DNA from 3 places in the Comamonas sp. UBA7840 genome. Region 1 is predicted to be linked to each of the others. Evidence: predicted binding sites of a transcription regulator. Region 1 holds the regulator's gene; each other region holds the start of a gene.
What was found. The regulator FNR, encoded in region 1, switches genes on or off when oxygen is low (the NO sensors DNR and NnrR bind a similar motif). The targets are predictions, from matches to a motif close to TTGATNNNNATCAA.
Positions count from the first base shown of each region.

Region 2: a site for FNR is predicted at 1,415-1,428, ahead of dsrO (sulfate reduction electron transfer complex DsrMKJOP subunit DsrO). Genes of this name have one in related genera too.
Region 3: a site for FNR is predicted at 902-915, ahead of B3R00_RS00200 (MBL fold metallo-hydrolase RNA specificity domain-containing protein). Genes of this name have one in related genera too.

Region 1 is NZ_DLTI01000008.1:29,475-35,324, reverse strand. It holds gene B3R00_RS01715 (sulfite exporter TauE/SafE family protein) at 186-899, opposite strand; gene hemN (oxygen-independent coproporphyrinogen III oxidase) at 905-2,284, opposite strand; gene fnr (fumarate/nitrate reduction transcriptional regulator Fnr) at 2,488-3,213, shown strand; gene B3R00_RS01700 (hypothetical protein) at 3,316-3,564, opposite strand; gene B3R00_RS01695 (FixH family protein) at 3,744-4,031, opposite strand; gene ccoG (cytochrome c oxidase accessory protein CcoG) at 4,100-5,530, opposite strand; gene ccoP (cytochrome-c oxidase, cbb3-type subunit III) at 5,602-5,850, opposite strand, start outside.
Region 2 is NZ_DLTI01000001.1:15,277-21,126, reverse strand. It holds gene B3R00_RS00115 (YeeE/YedE family protein) at 1-149, shown strand, start outside; gene B3R00_RS00110 (DUF6691 family protein) at 172-588, shown strand; gene B3R00_RS00105 (DUF599 family protein) at 655-1,251, shown strand; gene dsrO (sulfate reduction electron transfer complex DsrMKJOP subunit DsrO) at 1,490-2,260, shown strand; gene nrfD (NrfD/PsrC family molybdoenzyme membrane anchor subunit) at 2,278-3,315, shown strand; gene B3R00_RS00090 (tetrathionate reductase subunit A) at 3,418-5,850, shown strand, end outside.
Region 3 is NZ_DLTI01000001.1:35,412-41,261, forward strand. It holds gene B3R00_RS00200 (MBL fold metallo-hydrolase RNA specificity domain-containing protein) at 1-805, opposite strand, end outside; gene panC (pantoate--beta-alanine ligase) at 1,180-2,025, opposite strand; gene panB (3-methyl-2-oxobutanoate hydroxymethyltransferase) at 2,112-3,008, opposite strand; gene panD (aspartate 1-decarboxylase) at 3,144-3,524, opposite strand; gene B3R00_RS00220 (hypothetical protein) at 3,780-4,283, opposite strand; gene hrpA (ATP-dependent RNA helicase HrpA) at 4,369-5,850, opposite strand, start outside.

The DNA of each region.
Region 1 (5,850 bases):
TTTATATTGCCTTGAACCAATGCTCATTGAGCACGGGCTTGATACATTGCCTAGCAAGCGTGATCGTCTCGCGTCAGACGAACCCAACGCTAGGTTGCTCTCGCCCACCTGAACCCCCGGTTCAGGTTGAGGGCTCGGCGGTTTTGCAGACACCTTCTCGGCGCATCTGCCACATTCCCAAAAAATTAACGGCACCACACTGATGGCTTGTAGATCAAGTCCATCCACAGTGCCCATAGTGACACAGCTACCAACATCAGGCCTGCTGCGCGTGTACCCCAGTCTGCACGCCAGCGCCCCACTCTGCCACTGAGCCAGCGCCAAGCAAAAGGTGCACCTGCCAGCCATAATGCCCCACCGACGGCAAATGCAACCATGCTGACCGCACCCGCCCAGACAGCACCGCTTAAGGCGGCCACCAAGATAGCGGAATACAGCAGCCCACAAGGCATGAACGCCCAGGACATGCCTGCAAAAAGCGCTCCACCGCGCATCGAAAGTACTGGCTGCACCTTCTGCCACATAGCCCGGCCAGCTCGCTCCAGCCAAGCTGGCTGCTGGCCTTGGAATAGCATCAACAGCCCCCAGGCCAAAATCGCCAAGTGCATCACCACCCACACCGGGTGCAAGGCAGAAGTTTGATCAGAAAACCATGCTACCTGCTCCATGGCAAAAGCAGAAATGGCTCCTAAAACACCGTAGCCAGCCAGACGGCCCATATGGAATTGAAGCGCACTCCAGTTCCATGCCGAGGTGTGCCACGACAACTTGCCGTGCATTTGCACCGCCGTGCCATGGCCTTGAATGACGGCATGACAAGGGGCTGCACACATGGCAAGACAATGGGGCCCTCCCACGAGCCCCATAAAGAAAGCGGTCCAAAGCAAAGAAAAAGTCATAGGGATCAGATGATCCGCGAGAACCTGGCTCTGTTGCGGTCTGCTTGCAAATAACGGTCAAAGACCAAGGCTACGCCGCGCACAAAGAACCAGCCTTTGGCAGTCACCGTGAGGCAGTCGTCTGTAATTTCTACCAAACCTTCGTCTTGCTGTGCTGCCAAAGCTTCGATTTCAGCAGCAAAGTACTGTTTGAAATCAATCAGCCAAGCACTGTTGATAGATTCAAAAAACAGCTCGCCCTGGCACATGATAGTCATGATGACGGCACGGCGAATCGTATCGTCACGGGTCAACGCGAGCCCACGGACAACAGGCAGCCGCCCCTGATCCAGAAGGTCGTAATACTCTTCCAACGTCTTGGCATTTTGGCTGTAGGTTGCACCCACGCGACCAATCGCGGAAACGCCCAAGGCAATCAAATCGCAGTCTGGCTGCGTGCTATAGCCTTGGAAATTGCGGTGCAAGCGACCTTGGCGTTTTGCAATCGCCAACGCATCTTCCGGCAACGCAAAGTGATCCATGCCCACATAAACGTAGCCAGCTTCAATAAAGCTTTCAATGGCAGCAGACAACATGCCCACCTTGTCGGAGGCTGATGGCAAGTCTGCTTGCAAGATACGGCGCTGTGGCTTGAAGCGCTCTGGCAAGTGCGCATAGGCATACAGCGCAATACGATCTGGCCGCAACTCCGTCACCTGTTTGAGCGTTCGAGCAAACGATTCGGGATTTTGCTTGGGCAAGCCGTAAATCAAATCCACATTCACCGACTGAAAGCCCAGCTCGCGCGAAGCAGCCACCAAATCAAACACCTGCTCCGCAGGCTGCTCACGGTGCACCGCTTTTTGAACTTCCGGATCAAAGTCTTGCACCCCAAAGCTCAAGCGGTTGAAGCCGATTTCTTTGAGCACTGCCAGGCGTTCACGCGTCACGGTGCGTGGGTCAACTTCGATCGAGTATTCACCCGCCGCTTCAAACACAAACCGCTCACGCAGCATGCGCCACAGGTTGCGCAGCTCATCGTCCGTCAAGAAAGTAGGCGTGCCGCCTCCCACGTGGAACTGGCTCACAACCTGCCCACGACCACAGTGCTGCAGATGCAAATCAATTTCGCGCTCCAAATAGCGCATGTATGTCACAGCACGTTCATGGTGCTTGGTGATGATCTTGTTGCACGCGCAGTAGTAACACAGGGAGTCACAAAATGGAATGTGCACATAGAGCGACATCGGCTGGTTTACAGCAGCTGCAACTTTGCGCTGCTTCAACGCCAAGATATAGTCACTATCACCAAACGCCTCCACAAACCTATCCGCAGTGGGATAAGAGGTGTAGCGCGGGCCTGGCACGTCATAACGACGCAAGAGTTCGGGGGTGACGACGGTCATGAATGAATCTTTTCCTTGATGACCATACTTTGCAACAATCGGCCACGTTTATCCTTGACGTGAATCAAGAGGTTGATGTACAAGGAATGTCACAATTTGAGCGACATCATTCCTTACTCCTTCGAGCTATCCCATAGTCTCTTATCTGATTTTTTAACTGCACAAGTCATCTTCTTACACAAGACTCTTGGGCTTTCGAGTACATGACTCCTCCAACCATCAAAGTTACCTGCTCCAACTGCAATTTGCGTGAACTCTGCATGCCCATGGGCCTGAATGAGCAACAGTTGCAGCGCATCGATGACATTGTGGCTACCCGCCGCAAAGTCAAACGCGGAGCAACACTGTTTCGCAACGGAGAAGCATTCACATCGCTGTACGCCATTCGCACGGGCTTTTTCAAAACCTGCGTGGCCACAGAGGATGGTCGCGACCAAGTGACTGGCTTCCAGATGGCTGGTGAAATCATTGGCCTGGACGGCATCGTCAATGACCACCACACCTGTGATGCCGTAGCACTGGAAGATGCCGAAGTCTGCGTCATGCCTTTTGACGGATTGGAAGAAATTTCGCGTGAAGTGACTGCCTTGCAAAGCCATGTGCACAAGGTGATGAGCCGCGAGATTGTGCGCGAGCACAGCGTCATGCTACTGCTGGGCAGCATGCGTGCCGAAGAGCGCTTGGCTGCTTTTATTCTGAACTTGGTTCAACGCCTGCATGCACGCGGTTTCTCCTCGTCGGAACTGGTGCTACGCATGACACGCGAAGAAATTGGCAGCTACCTGGGTCTGAAGCTTGAAACCGTCAGCCGCACCTTCTCCAAATTTGTGGAAGAAGGCATGGTTGAGGTAAAACAGCGCCACGTGCGCATTTTGGACACTGCTGCACTGCAGCGCTTGGTCAACAGCCAGCACGAGTGCAACAAGTAAGCGCTCTGGCTTTCCCATAAAAAAACCTCCCAGCGTAGGCTTGGGAGGTTTTTTTATGGGTGGTTGCTTTTTTATACAGCGACTGCCACAACACTGCCTTCGTTACATGCTGGGCTGGGCGTTCACTTCGGAAGCAGAAATAGACAGCAAAACCGTCAAATATCCAGCAGCCACAAAAACCACCCAAAAAGCAAAAAAGGCCAAGGTATAAATCGCCGTGCGGGATAGCTCAATCCCTTGCCCCAACCACAACATATCGTGCGGGTCGAATGCGGCAAACACCAGCATTTCCATCACGCCAGCTGCCAAAAAAGCGGGCCAAACAATCCACATTAAACGTCGTGTCCACATGTGCACTCCTTTGCGTGAATCATGTGGACATTGTGAGCACCATTCCCAACCAGGCTGCGTGGGACAAACGCTAAATAAAAATAATAGCTGCCAGCGCAATATTTACAATGACTTGTGCATTAAAAGCACTTGAAGTCAGCATATTTAAAGCGCAAGCAGCTACTTTTTTTAATAAACCGTTATTTAGGTGCCAGATTGGGCAAATCAGCATCGGGGGTTGTCACATGGTTACGCGCAGCACCCGCTGGCGCCAAGCTTTTTTCGATGTGGCGCAGTTCCTGGTTGATATTCAGGCCCTTTTGGTAGTAATCGTTGTCCACTACGGGATCCGCACCATTCATGGCAATCATGGCTGTCACGATACCTGCCACGACCACCACGGCAGGCCCTGCGAACACCAGCCATACGTGGCCATATTTCCACCAAGGACCTGATGGCACTTCCAGCTTTTTTGCTACCTGAGTCATAACCCACTCTCTTTCCATCAAACGCAGTGTGCAAGCACTCAGTCTTGCACACCAACAATGCTGCGTTCTTAGCGAGGCACTAAGAAAACTGATTTTTCAAGCACATGGCCTTTGCCACTTTGTGCCGTGATTTCAAACTCAATAGGATGTGAACCAGGTTCAGCAGTTCCATACGGAATTTGTACGCGCACAGCAACACCACGCGTTTGGGCGGAGTCCACGTCCACGGTGGTGCTTTCTGCCATCGCAATGCCCTCCAGCCCCTTCACAGCAACGCTATAAGTTTGGGCTTGCTCCGTAGCATTCATTACCTGCAAACGATAGACATTCTCCAGCTTGCCACCGGCCACAATCCGCGCCAACGATGCACGGTCCCGAATCACATCAACCTTGAGGGGCTCTCGCACCGCCATGCTAAAGACCATGGCCGACGTCAAACCCACCAAAATCATGGTGTAAATCAGCACGCGGGGGCGCGCAATACGACGCCAAATTTGCGCACCGGTCCAGCCTTTGCTCACCGCATTTTGCGTCGTCAAGCGTATCAACCCACGCGGATAGTGCATGTTGTACATCACGTTGTTACATGCATCCACACACAAGCCACAACCGATGCACTCGTACTGCAAACCATCGCGAATATCGATGCCAACCGGGCAGACCTGTACACACAACTTGCAGTCGATACAGTCGCCCAAGCCTTGGGCTTTGTAATCCACGTCTTTTTTGCGAGGACCACGGTTTTCACCACGCTTGGCGTCATAGCTGACGACCAATGTATCTTTGTCAAACATCGCGCTTTGGAAGCGCGCATAAGGGCACATGTACTTGCACACCTGCTCACGCATGTAGCCTGCATTGCCATACGTCGCAAAACCGTAAAACAACACCCAGAAAATCTGCCAGCTGCCTTGGAGCGCCAGCAGCTCTCCACCCAACTCACGGATAGGCACAAAGTAGCCTACGAAGGTGAAGCCGGTCCACAGCGCCAAGGCAATCCACAAAAATTGTTTAAGGGTTTTGCGCCAGATTTTTTCCAGCGTCCAGCCCCCTTGGTCCAAGCGAATACGTGCACTGCGGTCACCCTCGACCTTGTGCTCGATCCACATAAAAATTTCGGTATATACCGTTTGTGGACATGTAAAGCCGCACCACAAACGCCCAGCCACTGCGGTAAACAAAAACAGCGACAGCGCACTGACAATCAGCAAACCCGTCAGATAAATGAAATCTTGCGGATACAGCACGTAACCGAACAAATAAAAGCGTCGCGCCCCCAGGTCAAACAAGACCATTTGGCGCTGCCCCCAATCCAGCCACGGCAAACCATAAAAAATCAGCTGCGTCAGCCACACCATGGCCCAGCGCCAGCTCATAAAACGTCCGCTGATGGAGCGCGGATAAATCTTTTTATGCGCTTCAAAAAACGATACGGTTTTTTCCTGGCTATCCGCTTTGATAGGAATGATTTTTTGCGGTTTTTTTTGCTCGGAACTCATGAGTCAAACTCCCTAAATCGCACCAAAGAAAAAGGCGGCACACAGTGCCGCCTTCACGATCGCCACAACGATCAGTTGGTTGCTCCAGGCTTGCTATTAGACAAGCCCCAAACATAAGCAGTCAAAACGTCAATCTGCGCAGGAGTCAATTTCTTGTTCTGTGCAGGCATTTCGTTCAGCTTGCCGTGGGTGATGATGTCCACAATCGCTTGTTCACCCCAGCCATGCAGCCAGATATCATCGGTCAAGTTAGGCGCACCCAGCATGGTATTGCCCTTGGCATCCGTACCGTGGCATGCCGCACAAGCGGTGAACTTGGA
Region 2 (5,850 bases), on a different contig from region 1:
GCTTTGGTACGCGTTTGGGCTCGGGCTGCACCAGTGGGCACGGGGTGTGCGGCCTGTCACGCCTGTCGCTGCGTTCGCTGGCGGCAACGCTGATGTTCATGGCCACGGGTGTGCTGACGGTGTTTGTCGTGCGCCACGTGCTGGCTTAAGTCTGCAAGAGAGGATGTTGTGATGGTTGCAATCGTTGCTTTGCTGTCGGGGCTGGTGTTTGGCCTGGGCTTGATTCTGTCGGGCATGGGTAACCCCGCCAAGGTGCAAAATTTTCTGGATATTAGTGGCACTTGGGACCCTTCATTGGGACTGGTGATGGGCGGCGCGATTGCCGTCGGGCTGCTTGCTTTTACCTGGGCCAAACACCGCAAGACCTCGGTTTTGGGTGAGCCCATGCAACTGCCCACATCGAAGGCGGTGGATCGCAAACTGCTCACGGGTGCCGCTTTGTTTGGCGCGGGCTGGGGGCTGGCAGGCTTTTGTCCAGGCCCTGCCGTGATGAATCTGGCGACACTGCGCTTTGAGGTGTGGCTGTTTGTGGCTGCAATGCTGGCTGGCATGGTGCTGCAGCATGCATGGGCCAAGCGATCGGCTTGAGAATACTATTATTGATAGCTGCTAGTGCTTGCTGCGTAAGCGCTAGAGCCTTAAAAGGCTAAGAATATGCACGAACAGATGTGGCCGCTGTGGCTGACCTTGGCGCTGGCGCTGGTGTACTTTGTCAAGCAATGGTGCTGGCCTTCAGCAGCCACGCGCCAGCACGACCAACTGCGCAGCGACTGGCTGCAGTCGGTGTCCGCCACGCCGGGCACCGAAGTGCTGGGCGTGCAGACCATTCGCAACTCCCTCATGTCCTGCACGATGACGGCCACCGCCGCCACGCTGGCGTTCATGGGCAGCATCAGCTTGCTCTACAGCAGCTGGGCGCAGACGGTTTCGCTCGGCAACAAAAGCGCGTTTTTGCAGCATGTGCTGGCCGTGCTGGTGCTGCTGGGCATGTCGTTCATCACCTCCATGCTGTCTGCGCGCCAGTGGCACCACGCCGGGTTTGTGGCAGGCATGCCCGTGGGCAGCGCGCAGCGCCAGCAGTGGCTGCCTTTAGGGCAGCAGTGCCTGCGCAAGGCCGGGCATTACTACGCCTTGTCGGTGCGCTTGCTGATGTGGTGTGTGCCGGTGGCCGTGGTGGGGTTGTTTGCGTGGCCCGGGGTGATTGCTGCGGTGCTCATGCTGGTGGTGCTGTGGCGCGGTATTGATCGCTAAGCGCTAACACAGATGCGGCGACGCAGCAGGGGCCGGATCGTAGCGTTTTGATTTTATTGCTGTATGTGCGCGATTATTTTGACTACTTAATACTTCCTTAATATTTATTTTTGATAATCGGAAAATTTATAAAAAATACCAATAAAAACAATGGCTTATATTATTGACAATGGTCAAATATAAATAGCCGCCAGCGGGTTGAAAATCAGTCTATTCCATTAATAAACGGATTTTCAATATGACTGAAAACCGCCTATCCCCCACGACCTCCGACAGCAAGCGCAGTTTCTTGCAAGAGTTGGTTGCGCTGGCCACGGGCTTTGGGCTTGCTGGCGCCGCGCAAGCCGCGCCGGCGCTGCCAGATTTTCAACCCACCCGCCGACCCGGTATGCAAGGCAAGCGCTTTGGCATGCTGGTGGATATGCGCAAGTGCATCGGCTGCCAGGCCTGCACGGTGAGTTGCTCGGTGGAAAACCTGCCGCCCATCGGCCAGTTCCGCACCACCGTGCTGCAGTACGAGGTGAACCAGGGTGAGGGCAGTGCCCCGGCCATGGTCAGCCTGCCGCGCCTGTGCAACCACTGCGACAACCCGCCGTGCGTGCCTGTGTGCCCGGTGCAGGCCACCTTCCAGCGCACCGACGGCATTGTGCTGGTCGACAACGAGCGCTGCGTAGGCTGCGGCTACTGCGTGCAGGCCTGCCCCTACGACGCCCGCTTTATCAACCACGAAACCCAAACCGCCGACAAGTGCACCTTCTGTGAGCACCGTTTGGAGGCGGGCTTGCTGCCCGCTTGCGTGGAAAGCTGCGTGGGTGGTGCGCGTGTGATTGGTGACTTGAACGACGCTGACAGCGAGATCAACCAGCGCATGCAAGCGGACAAGGACGACATCAAGGTGCTCAAGCCCGGCATGAAGACCGAGCCGCGCGTGTTCTACATCGGCTTGCCCGATGCGTTCGTGAACGGCGTTGATGGCCAAGCCAGCGTGCGCTTGCTGTCAGACCACTGAACTTCCCGGAGGCTTTTATGCAAATCATTGAACTCCTGACGCCGCACTACGAAGTGGCGTGGCTGCCTTGGGCGGTGCAGTACTTTTTCCTCGTTGGCGTAGCCACTGGCGCTGCATTGCTGGTGAGTGTGTGTGCCTTCGGCCAAGCGGGTGGGGCGCTGCAGCGCTTGATGCCTGTGGCGGTATTGACGTTGGCCGTCAGCGGCCTGGCTGCTCCCGTGTCGTTGTTGGCCGACTTGCACCAGCCCGCTCGGTTTTGGCATTTTTATGCACACATGACTCCGTGGTCGTGGATGTGGCGGGGCGCGGTGCTGCTGCCTGTGTTCATGGGCTTGCTGGTGGCCATGTGCGCCAGCTGGTGGCTGGGCCAGGCGCGCTGGCTGCGCTGGCTGGCACCGTTGATGGTGCTGTCGGCACTGTCCATCACGGTCTATACCGGTGCAGAAATGATGGTGGTGCGCTCACGCCCCTTGTGGAACACGATGTGGGTGCCTGTGAACCTGGCGCTGACAGGCTGGCTGGCTGCAGTGGGTGTGGCCCTGGTGGTGGAGCGCTTCTTGCCCGCCCAGCTGCGCCCTGACGCCCGCGCTTTGCAGGCTTTGCGTGCCATTGGCCTGTGGCTGGCTGCCGCACTGGTGGTGGCGGCGGTGTTGTGGGCGCTCAGCGGTCTGCTGGGCATGAGCCCCTCGTTCAACGAAGCCCTGCGCTTGGTGCAGGAGTTCCCGGTGTGGCGCATGACCATGATCGGCTCGGCCATCTTTGGCGCGGTCGTCGTGGGTGCCTTGCTGCGCGGCAAGCAGCGCTTGCAGGCCAAGGGCTTTACGTTGGTGCTGGGCCTGGGGTTGGCCGCTGCCGCTTGGGCCTTCCGCTGGGCGCTGTTCATGGGGGTGCAGGGCGTACCCAAGTTTGGCGCGGGCCTGTACCTGTACCACATGCCTTGGGGCGGCGATGGCCTACTGGGCATGCTGGGTGTGGCGGGCTTGTGCGTGGCTTTGGTGGCCATGGCGACGTGGGCGCTGGAAGTATTTCCTGCCCGCAGCCCCCGGGTCGCGTAAGCCTTGCTGGCCCGAGACTTTGAAAGAAACAAGCCTCTAACGCAATATTGACGGGCGCTGGCTGCTTCAAAAGCTGTGAGCGCCTGCCCTGAAAGGGCAACCATGACTGATAAAAAACACTCTCCCGAACAATCCCAAGATGCTGACGTTGCACGCCGCCGCTTGCTGCTGCGTGGTGGTGCGGTGGCCGGTGGTCTGGCCGCATTCGCGGCGGGCTACGGCCAAACCGTGGCGCGTGGAGCCAAGGGCTTGATCGATGGCACCTCGGGCACGGCAACCGCCAGTGCAACCCGTGGCAACTCGCTGCAGCCCGAATTCCGTATCGACCCCGCCACGGGTCAGCTCACGACCCAGCCTGGCCAAGTGGTCAGCCCTTCGAGCTGCCTGGGCTGCTGGACGCAGTGCGGCGTGCGCGTGCGCGTGGATACTGACAACAACACCATCTTGCGCATTGCCGGCAACCCCTACCACCCGCTGGCAACCACCAACCCTGCACCCATGGAAACGCCGGTGCGTGAGGTGTATGCCATGCTGGGCGGCGACAACGGCTTGGAAGGCCGTGCCACCAGCTGTGCCCGTGGCTCTGCCATGCTGGCGCACCAAAAAGCCGAGCACCGCGTGCTGACGCCGCTCAAACGCGTAGGTCCCCGTGGCTCGGGCCAGTGGCAAAGCATTTCGCTGGAGCAGTTGGTCAAGGAAATCAGCGAGGGCGGCAATTTGTTTGGCGAAGGCCATGTGGAAGGCTTGGCCAGCATCCGTGATCTGGAGACGCTGATTGATGCCGACAACCCCGAGTACGGCCCCAAGGCCAACCAGCTGCTGGTGACCGATGCCTCCAACGAAGGTCGCACCCCGCTGATCAACCGTTTTGCGCGCCAGGCTTTTGGCACGGTGAACGTGGCCAACCACGGCGCCTACTGTGGCCAGACCTACCGCGTGGGCACGGCAGCGGCGCTGGGCAATATTCCTGGCATGCCTCACGGCAAGCCCGACTGGAAAAACTCACGCTTTGGTTTGTTTATTGGCACGGCCCCTGCCCAGGCGGGTAACCCCTTCCAGCGCCAAGGCCGGGAACTGGCGGAAGCGCGCTCGCGCCACGAGCAAACCTACCAGTACGTGGTGGTCTCACCCGTGCTGCCCACATCGTCAAGCTATGCCTCGGGCGACAACAACCGCTGGTTGCCCATCAAGCCTGCAACCGACCTGGCCCTGGTGCTGGGCATGATCCGCTGGATCATTGAGAACGAACGCTATGACGCCAAGTTCCTGAGCCAGCCTGGCCCTGCCGCCATGGCAGCTGCCGGTGAAGCCTCGTGGAGCAATGCCTCTCACCTGCTGATTGATGACCCCAAGCATCCCCGCTACGGCCACTTCCTGCGCGGAGCCGATCTGGGTTGGCCCATGCCTGCACCGGTGGATGACAAGACCCCTGCGGAAGACGTGTACGTGGTGCAACTGCTGGACGGCACGCTGGCGCCCCATACCAGCGCGCAGCCGGCAGATTTGTGGGTGCAGGACAAACCGGTCAAGGTACAAGTGCCCGCCCAAGGCGATGCACCGGCTAAGGAAGTGGAGTTGCCTGTGAGCACCTCCATGGTCAAGCTGCGCGAGTCGGCCCAGCAAATGACCTTGCAGGAATATGCGGAAATCTGCGGCGTGCCCGTGGCCGAAATTGAAGCCTTGGCGCATGAGTTCACTAGCCATGGCAAGCAGGCCGTGGCCAACTCGCACGGTGGCACCATGAGCGGATCGGGTTTTTACACCGCTTACGCGATTGCCATGTTGAACAATCTGATTGGCAACCTGAACGTCAAGGGCGGCTGGGTGCTGGATGCAGGGCCCTTTGGTCCGTTCGGCCCCGGTCCGCGCTACAACTTTGCGCAGTTCAAAGGTGCGGTCAAGGCCAGTGGTGTGGCGCTGTCGCGCACACGCTTCCCGTACGAGAAGACCAGCGAGTTCAAGCGCAAAAAAGAGGCAGGTGAGAACCCTTACCCAGCCAAAGCGCCGTGGTACCCCGCGCCGGGCGGCATGAGCAGCGAAATGCTGGCGGCCGGCTTGCTGGGCTACCCGTATCCCGTGAAGGCATGGATCAACCACATGAGCAACCCTGTGTATGCGATTTGTGGCTTTGAGAACACCTTGGTTGAAGCGGTCAAGGACCCCAAGAAGCTGCCGTTGTTTGTGTCGGTAGATCCGTTCATCAACGAGACTTCGGCGCTGGCCGACTACATCGTGCCCGACACTCTCACTTACGAAAGCTGGGGTGTGGGCGCGCCTTGGGCGGACGTGGTGGCAAAGAGCAGCACGGTGCGCTGGCCTACGGTGGAAGCGGCTACAGCCAAGACTGCAGACGGCAAACCGGTGAGCTTTGAGACTTTTGTGTTTGCGCTGGCCAAGCAGTTGCAACTGCCAGGCTTTGGCAAAAATGCAATGTCGACCAAGGACGGAGAGCCGCTGGATCTGGAAACGCCCGAAGACTTCTACCTGCGCGGCATGTGCAATATTGCCTACCAAGCAGGCAAGCCTGTGCCTGAA
Region 3 (5,850 bases), on a different contig from region 1:
GCTGCATCAAATCAATGAAGTGATACAGCAGCTCTTGCGTGCGCCCCACGGCAAAAGCGGGAATCACCACATTACCGTGCGGCACCGTGCGGGTAACAATGTCTACCAGTTCATTGAGCGTGCTGGCGTTGTCCTTGTGCAGGCGGTCGCCGTAGGTGGACTCAATCAGCAGCACATCGGCTTCTTGCACTGGTGTGGGATCGCGCAAAATCACGCGCCCGGGCTGCCCCAGGTCACCACTGCTGACCAGTTTCTGCGTGCGGCCATGGGCATCGCGCAGCCACAGCTCCACAATGGCTGAGCCCAAGATATGGCCCGCATCCTGAAAGCGAACCTGGACACTGGGGTGCACTTCAAACTGCTTGCCATACGGCTTGGCTTTGACCAGCTCCAACGTTCGCGCCACATGCGCCAGCGAGTACAGCGGCGGCAGCACATCACGCTCGTGTTTTTTACCCTCTCGCTTGCGTCTGGCGGCACGTTCGGCATCCATGATTTGGATGTGTGCGCTGTCTTTGAGCAGCACTTCCAGCAAGTCTTGCGTGGCCAGCGTGGTGTAAATCGACCCCTTGAACCCTTGGGCCACCAGCTTGGGCAAAAGCCCGCTGTGGTCAATGTGTGCGTGAGTCAGCACCACAAAGTCAATGCTTGATACGTCAAAAGCAAACGCATTTTCATTGTGGGCATCGGCCTCTTGCCCACCTTGCGCCATACCGCAGTCCAGCAAAAAGCTGCAACCGTGCGCCTCAATCAGAAAACAAGAACCTGTGACAGCTTGTGCTGCACCATAAAAGCTAATGTGCATAAAACGTAGGCCATAAAGCGCGAAAGAGCGATGCACCCAATCTAACAGTTGCCGCCCGATAGACACAGCAGGAATGACCACCCCCAGGCAAAGCACTTAACGCACATCAAGACATCGAGCCCCTGCTGCACAAAAAAACATGAAGAAAAACCTCCCTGTCACCACCCAGCAAGTGGACATTGCGCCGGGCATCAGCAAGCCTGGCGTGCCTCCGAAGAGCTCATGCACACCGCCCGGGAGCTCAATCATCTGGTGGCCTTTTTTGAGCCCCAACAACACACGGCGCCAGACAGCGCCCAAGCCACCTAAAAACAGTGCCCTTTCCTTTGGCCATCCACTGACCGAAAGGGCACCGAGGTGATGCGGACCGCGCCCTAAAATTCCAGGTTATCAATCAAGCGCGTGCCCCCCAGGCGCGCCGCGCCCAGAGCAACCAAGGGTGCTTGGCGGGCATGGTCCGCCGGGCATTGCAGATCATGGCGCTGGCGCACCGTAAGGTAATCGGGCTGCCAACCTTGCGCGCTGAGCTGCGCCATGGCTTGCGCCTCGAGCTGCGCCAGCGGCACCGCGCCCTCGCGCACTTGGTGGGCCAGCCACTGCAACTGCTGCGACAAGGCACGTGCTTGTGTGCGCTGCTCAGCGCTCAAATACGCGTTGCGCGAACTCAGGGCCAAACCATCGGCCGCGCGCTCGGTCTCCAAACCGATGATGGAGATGGGCAATGCAAACTGCTGCACCATGTGCCGAATCACCAGCAGCTGCTGATAATCTTTTTTACCAAATACCGCCAAGCCACCGCCGGTGCTGCCAAACACACAGGCAAACAGCTTCATCACCACGGTGCACACGCCAGTGAAAAAACCTGGGCGAAACTGCCCTTCCAAAATATCTGCCAAGGCCGCGTCCGGTTGCACCTTGTAGGTCTGGGGCTGGGGGTACAAGTCTTGCTCTTTGGGCGCAAATACGATGTCGCACCCCTGGGCCTCTAATTGCTCACAATCGGCTTGCAGCGTGCGCGGGTAGCTATCAAAATCTTCGTGCGGCAAAAACTGCAGGCGGTTCACAAAAATACTGGCGACCGTGGTGTCCGCATGGCGGCGCGCCTCGCGCACCAACGCCAAATGTCCGGCGTGCAAATTGCCCATGGTGGGCACAAAGGCCGGGCGCCCACGCCCAGCCAAAGCATGGCGCAAGTCTTCGATGGTGTGAACGATTTGCATGGTCTGTCTCCCTGTGTTTTTGCTGGCCGCCGGGCCAGCCATCGTTTAGCAGATACGCGCCGAGCGCACCCTTGGTGTGCCTGGACTTACCAAGCGTGCACGCTGTTATCGGGGAAAGTGCCGTCCTTGACGGCTTGCACATAGGCCTGCATGGCACCTTTGACGCTGCCCGCATCGGCCATAAAGTTGCGCACAAACTTGGGCATCTTGCCCAAATTCATACCCAGCATGTCGTGCAGCACCAGCACCTGGCCTGCAGTACCGTTGCCTGCGCCAATGCCAATCGTGTGGCAGTGCTGTAAATCCTGCGTGATGCTGGCCGCCAAGGTGGCTGGCACCATCTCCAGCACCAGCATGGCAGCGCCGGCCTCTTGCAGCTCTTTGGATTGCAGGCGCAGCAACTGTGCCTCGGCCTCTTCGCGGCCCTGTACGCGGTAGCCGCCCAAGGCATACACCGTTTGCGGGGTCAACCCCAGGTGGGCGCACACGGGCACGCCACGCGCCACTAAAAACTCCACCGTCTTGGCCGTCCAGCCCCCCCCCTCCAGCTTGACCATGTGCGCGCCCGCCTGCATCAGCGCACAGGCATTGCGCATGGCTTGCTCGGGGCTTTCGGCATAGCTGCCGTAAGGCATATCGGCCACCACCCAGATCGTGCCTTGGCTGCGGTGAATGCCGCGTGCCACGCTGGCCGTGTGATAGAGCATGTCGGTCATCGACACGCCCACCGTGCTGCGCCGGCCCTGGCAGACCATGCCCAGCGAGTCGCCCACCAGCACACAGTCCACCCCGGCAGCATCGGCCACGGCGGCAAACGTGGCGTCATACGCTGTGAGCATGGTAATTTTTTCACCCTGGCTGCGCATATGCGCCAAGCGCGGCAGGCTGACGGGTTTGCGCCCGGGCATGGGCGATGCGGGCGGCAAAGTACCGTAGGGCGTACCGGAAGGGGCCGCAGTGTCTGTTGGGTGCGTAGAAGTCATGGCAGCAATCACCGTGGGCGCAGACGGCTGGACTGGGGGGTGGTGCAACTGCCACCCGCAGCCTGGTCTGCAAAACCAATGAATACCCATGCGCCACAACGGCATGGGCGGTAAAAAATAGGGCGACAGCCCAGATTACAACGTTTGCAGGGGAACCTTGTGGCGCAACTCTGTTTGGCGATTGTGTTCATCCACAAACACCAGTTGCGGCAAATGTTCTGGGACATCGCTTTCATGCACCTGCGCAAAAGCCGCAATGATGAGCAAATCGCCCACCGCAGCACGGCGCGCCGCCGAGCCATTCACCGAAATCATGCCGCTGCCGCGCTGGCCCTTGATGGCATAGGTGACAAAGCGCTCACCGTTGTCGATGTTCCAGATGTGGATTTGCTCGTTCTCGGCAATATTGGCGGCATCGAGCAGATCTTCATCGATTGCGCAGGAGCCCTCGTAGTGCAGCTCACACTGCGTGGTCTTGACCCGGTGAATCTTGGATTTCAAAAGCGTGCGGAACATGGTATCTCCCTGTGTATTTATAGCGCCATGGCACGCTGCAGTGGGTAACCAAGCACCCACTTGCACCGCCCCCTTGTTTCGCCGGGCGCATTGTGCCCGTACCCGATCGAAGGCTCAACCACTCAATACATAGGGTCATCCAATGGTGCTTGACGGGGCCACCTCCGCACGCCATCCGGTCGTGGCGACTGCGTCAAGGCATGGCAGCACTTCCACGCCCCCGCCACAGCATGCCAACCACCGCTAGGCAAGCGCTTACAAGCCCAGGTCTTGGGCCGCAGCTTTGAGTTCTGCCAGCTGGAACTCCTGCACGGTGTGCTTGGAAGCAATGCTGCGGTTGTCAGGCCCGGGCACCAGCAGCCAGGCGGTCCCGCCCTCTTCCACCGGGTGATGCATGGCAAACATCAAGAACTCACAGTCAATCGCCCAGACATCGTCCACATCCATCGCTTGGCATTCGGCAGGAATGTGCATGAACGTCACCTGGTGCGAGACGGCGCGCAAAAAGTCGTCGTCTTGCGCCTGATCAGCATCGGCCGCACCTTGCACAGGGTCGACATGGCGCACCAGCGGGGTGCTGCTAAAGGCGTTGTGCTCCCACTCCTCGTGCTCGCGCTGGAACATCAACGTGGCACGGCCCGTGAAGGCAAAGCCCGAGGGGTCGTCACCGATGCGGTAAGCGCGCGCTGCGGCCACGGCCTGGGCATAGCTGTTGTTGTCGATGGCGACCACGCGCAGGTCTTGGGTGATATCGGTCATACAAAATTCCTGAAAGAAAGCCCGGCCTGTTACCAATGCCGGGCTGTGATGATGCTTGTGACGCAGGTGGCACCACAAGCAGTTTTTACTGTTGCAGCTGTGCCCAGACCTTATCCAGGCGCTTGGCACTCACCGGGTACGGCGTGCGCAGCTCTTGGGCAAAAAAGCTCACGCGCAGCTCTTCCAACATCCAGCGGTACTCCTGCATGCGCGCATCGACTTGGCCCTTGCGCTCTGCCACCAGGCGCCAATAACGCTGCTCCAGCGGCTGCAGCTCCTTGAGCTTGGCGGCATCGCGTGCCGGGTCAGCGCGGTATTTGTCCAGGCGAATGGTGATGGCCTTCAGATAGCGCGCATAGTGGCCCAGCTGCGCCCAGGGTGCGACGGCGATAAAGTTTTTAGGCATCAGCTTTTGTAGCTGCTCGCCCGCATCCTTCGTGGCTTCAGGCGCATTTTTGGTGTCCTTGATCTTGCGCGCCGCAGCGGCGTACTCGGTCAGGATGACGCCCGCCATGCGCGCCACTTCGTTGGCAATCAAGGTCAGGCGGCCACGACCATCTTGCACGCGCTGCTTGAAGTCGACCTCGTTGGCAGGCAGCGGGTCTTGCAAAAAGGCACGGTCAATAGCCACGTCGATGATCTGGGCGCGCAGCTCTTCCTGCGTGCCCAGGGGCATATACGCCACGGCCATTTTTTGCAGGTCTGGAATGTTCTTTTCGAGGTACTTGAGCGCGTCCTTGATTTGCAGCGCAAACAGGCGGCGCAGACCGATGCGGTGCTTGGCGGCAGCCACTTCGGGCTCGTCAAAGACTTCAATGCCTACCTCAGTGCCGTGATCGATCAAGGCAGGAAAGCCGATCAGCGTGGTGCTGCCCTTGCTGATTTCCATCAGCTCTGGCAGCTCGCCAAAGTTCCACGCGGTGTAGCGCTGCTCGGCCTTTTGGGCTGGCGCGGCCTTGGCGGCAGCCTTCTCGCTTTTAGGAGCTACTGGCGCTTTACCAGACTGCGCTGGAGGCTGATTTGACTGAGATTTTTCAGCAAGCTGCGTGGCTTCGTCGAGCTTGAGCGAAGCCAGCGCCTGGAACGCACCGCGCGCCTTGGCGCCCCACTCGGCCTTGAGCGCAGCCAAGTTGCGACTTTGCCCCAGTTGGCGGCCATGCTCGTCAATCACGCGGAAGTTCATGAACAGGTGCGGGCTGAGCATGTCCAGCTTGAAGTCGGCGCGCTTCACATCCAGCGAGGTTTCATCACGCACCTGTTTGAGCAGCACGTCAATCAGCCCGCCCTTGGCCCAGCGCTCGCTCTGCGTAAACAGCTCGGCCAGTCGCGCCGCGCTTTCGGGCAGCGGTACAAAGCGGCTGCGCGGGCGCTGCGGCAGGCTCTTGAGCAGGGCTTGGATTTTGTCCTTGAGCATGCCGGGCACCAGCCATTCAGCACGCTCTTCGCTCACCTGGTTGAGGACAAACAGGGGCACTGTCACCGTCACGCCATCGCGCGCGTCGCCCGGGCTGTGCAGGTAGGCGGCCGTACAGTCCACCCCGCCCAGCTTGATGAGTTTGGGGAAGTT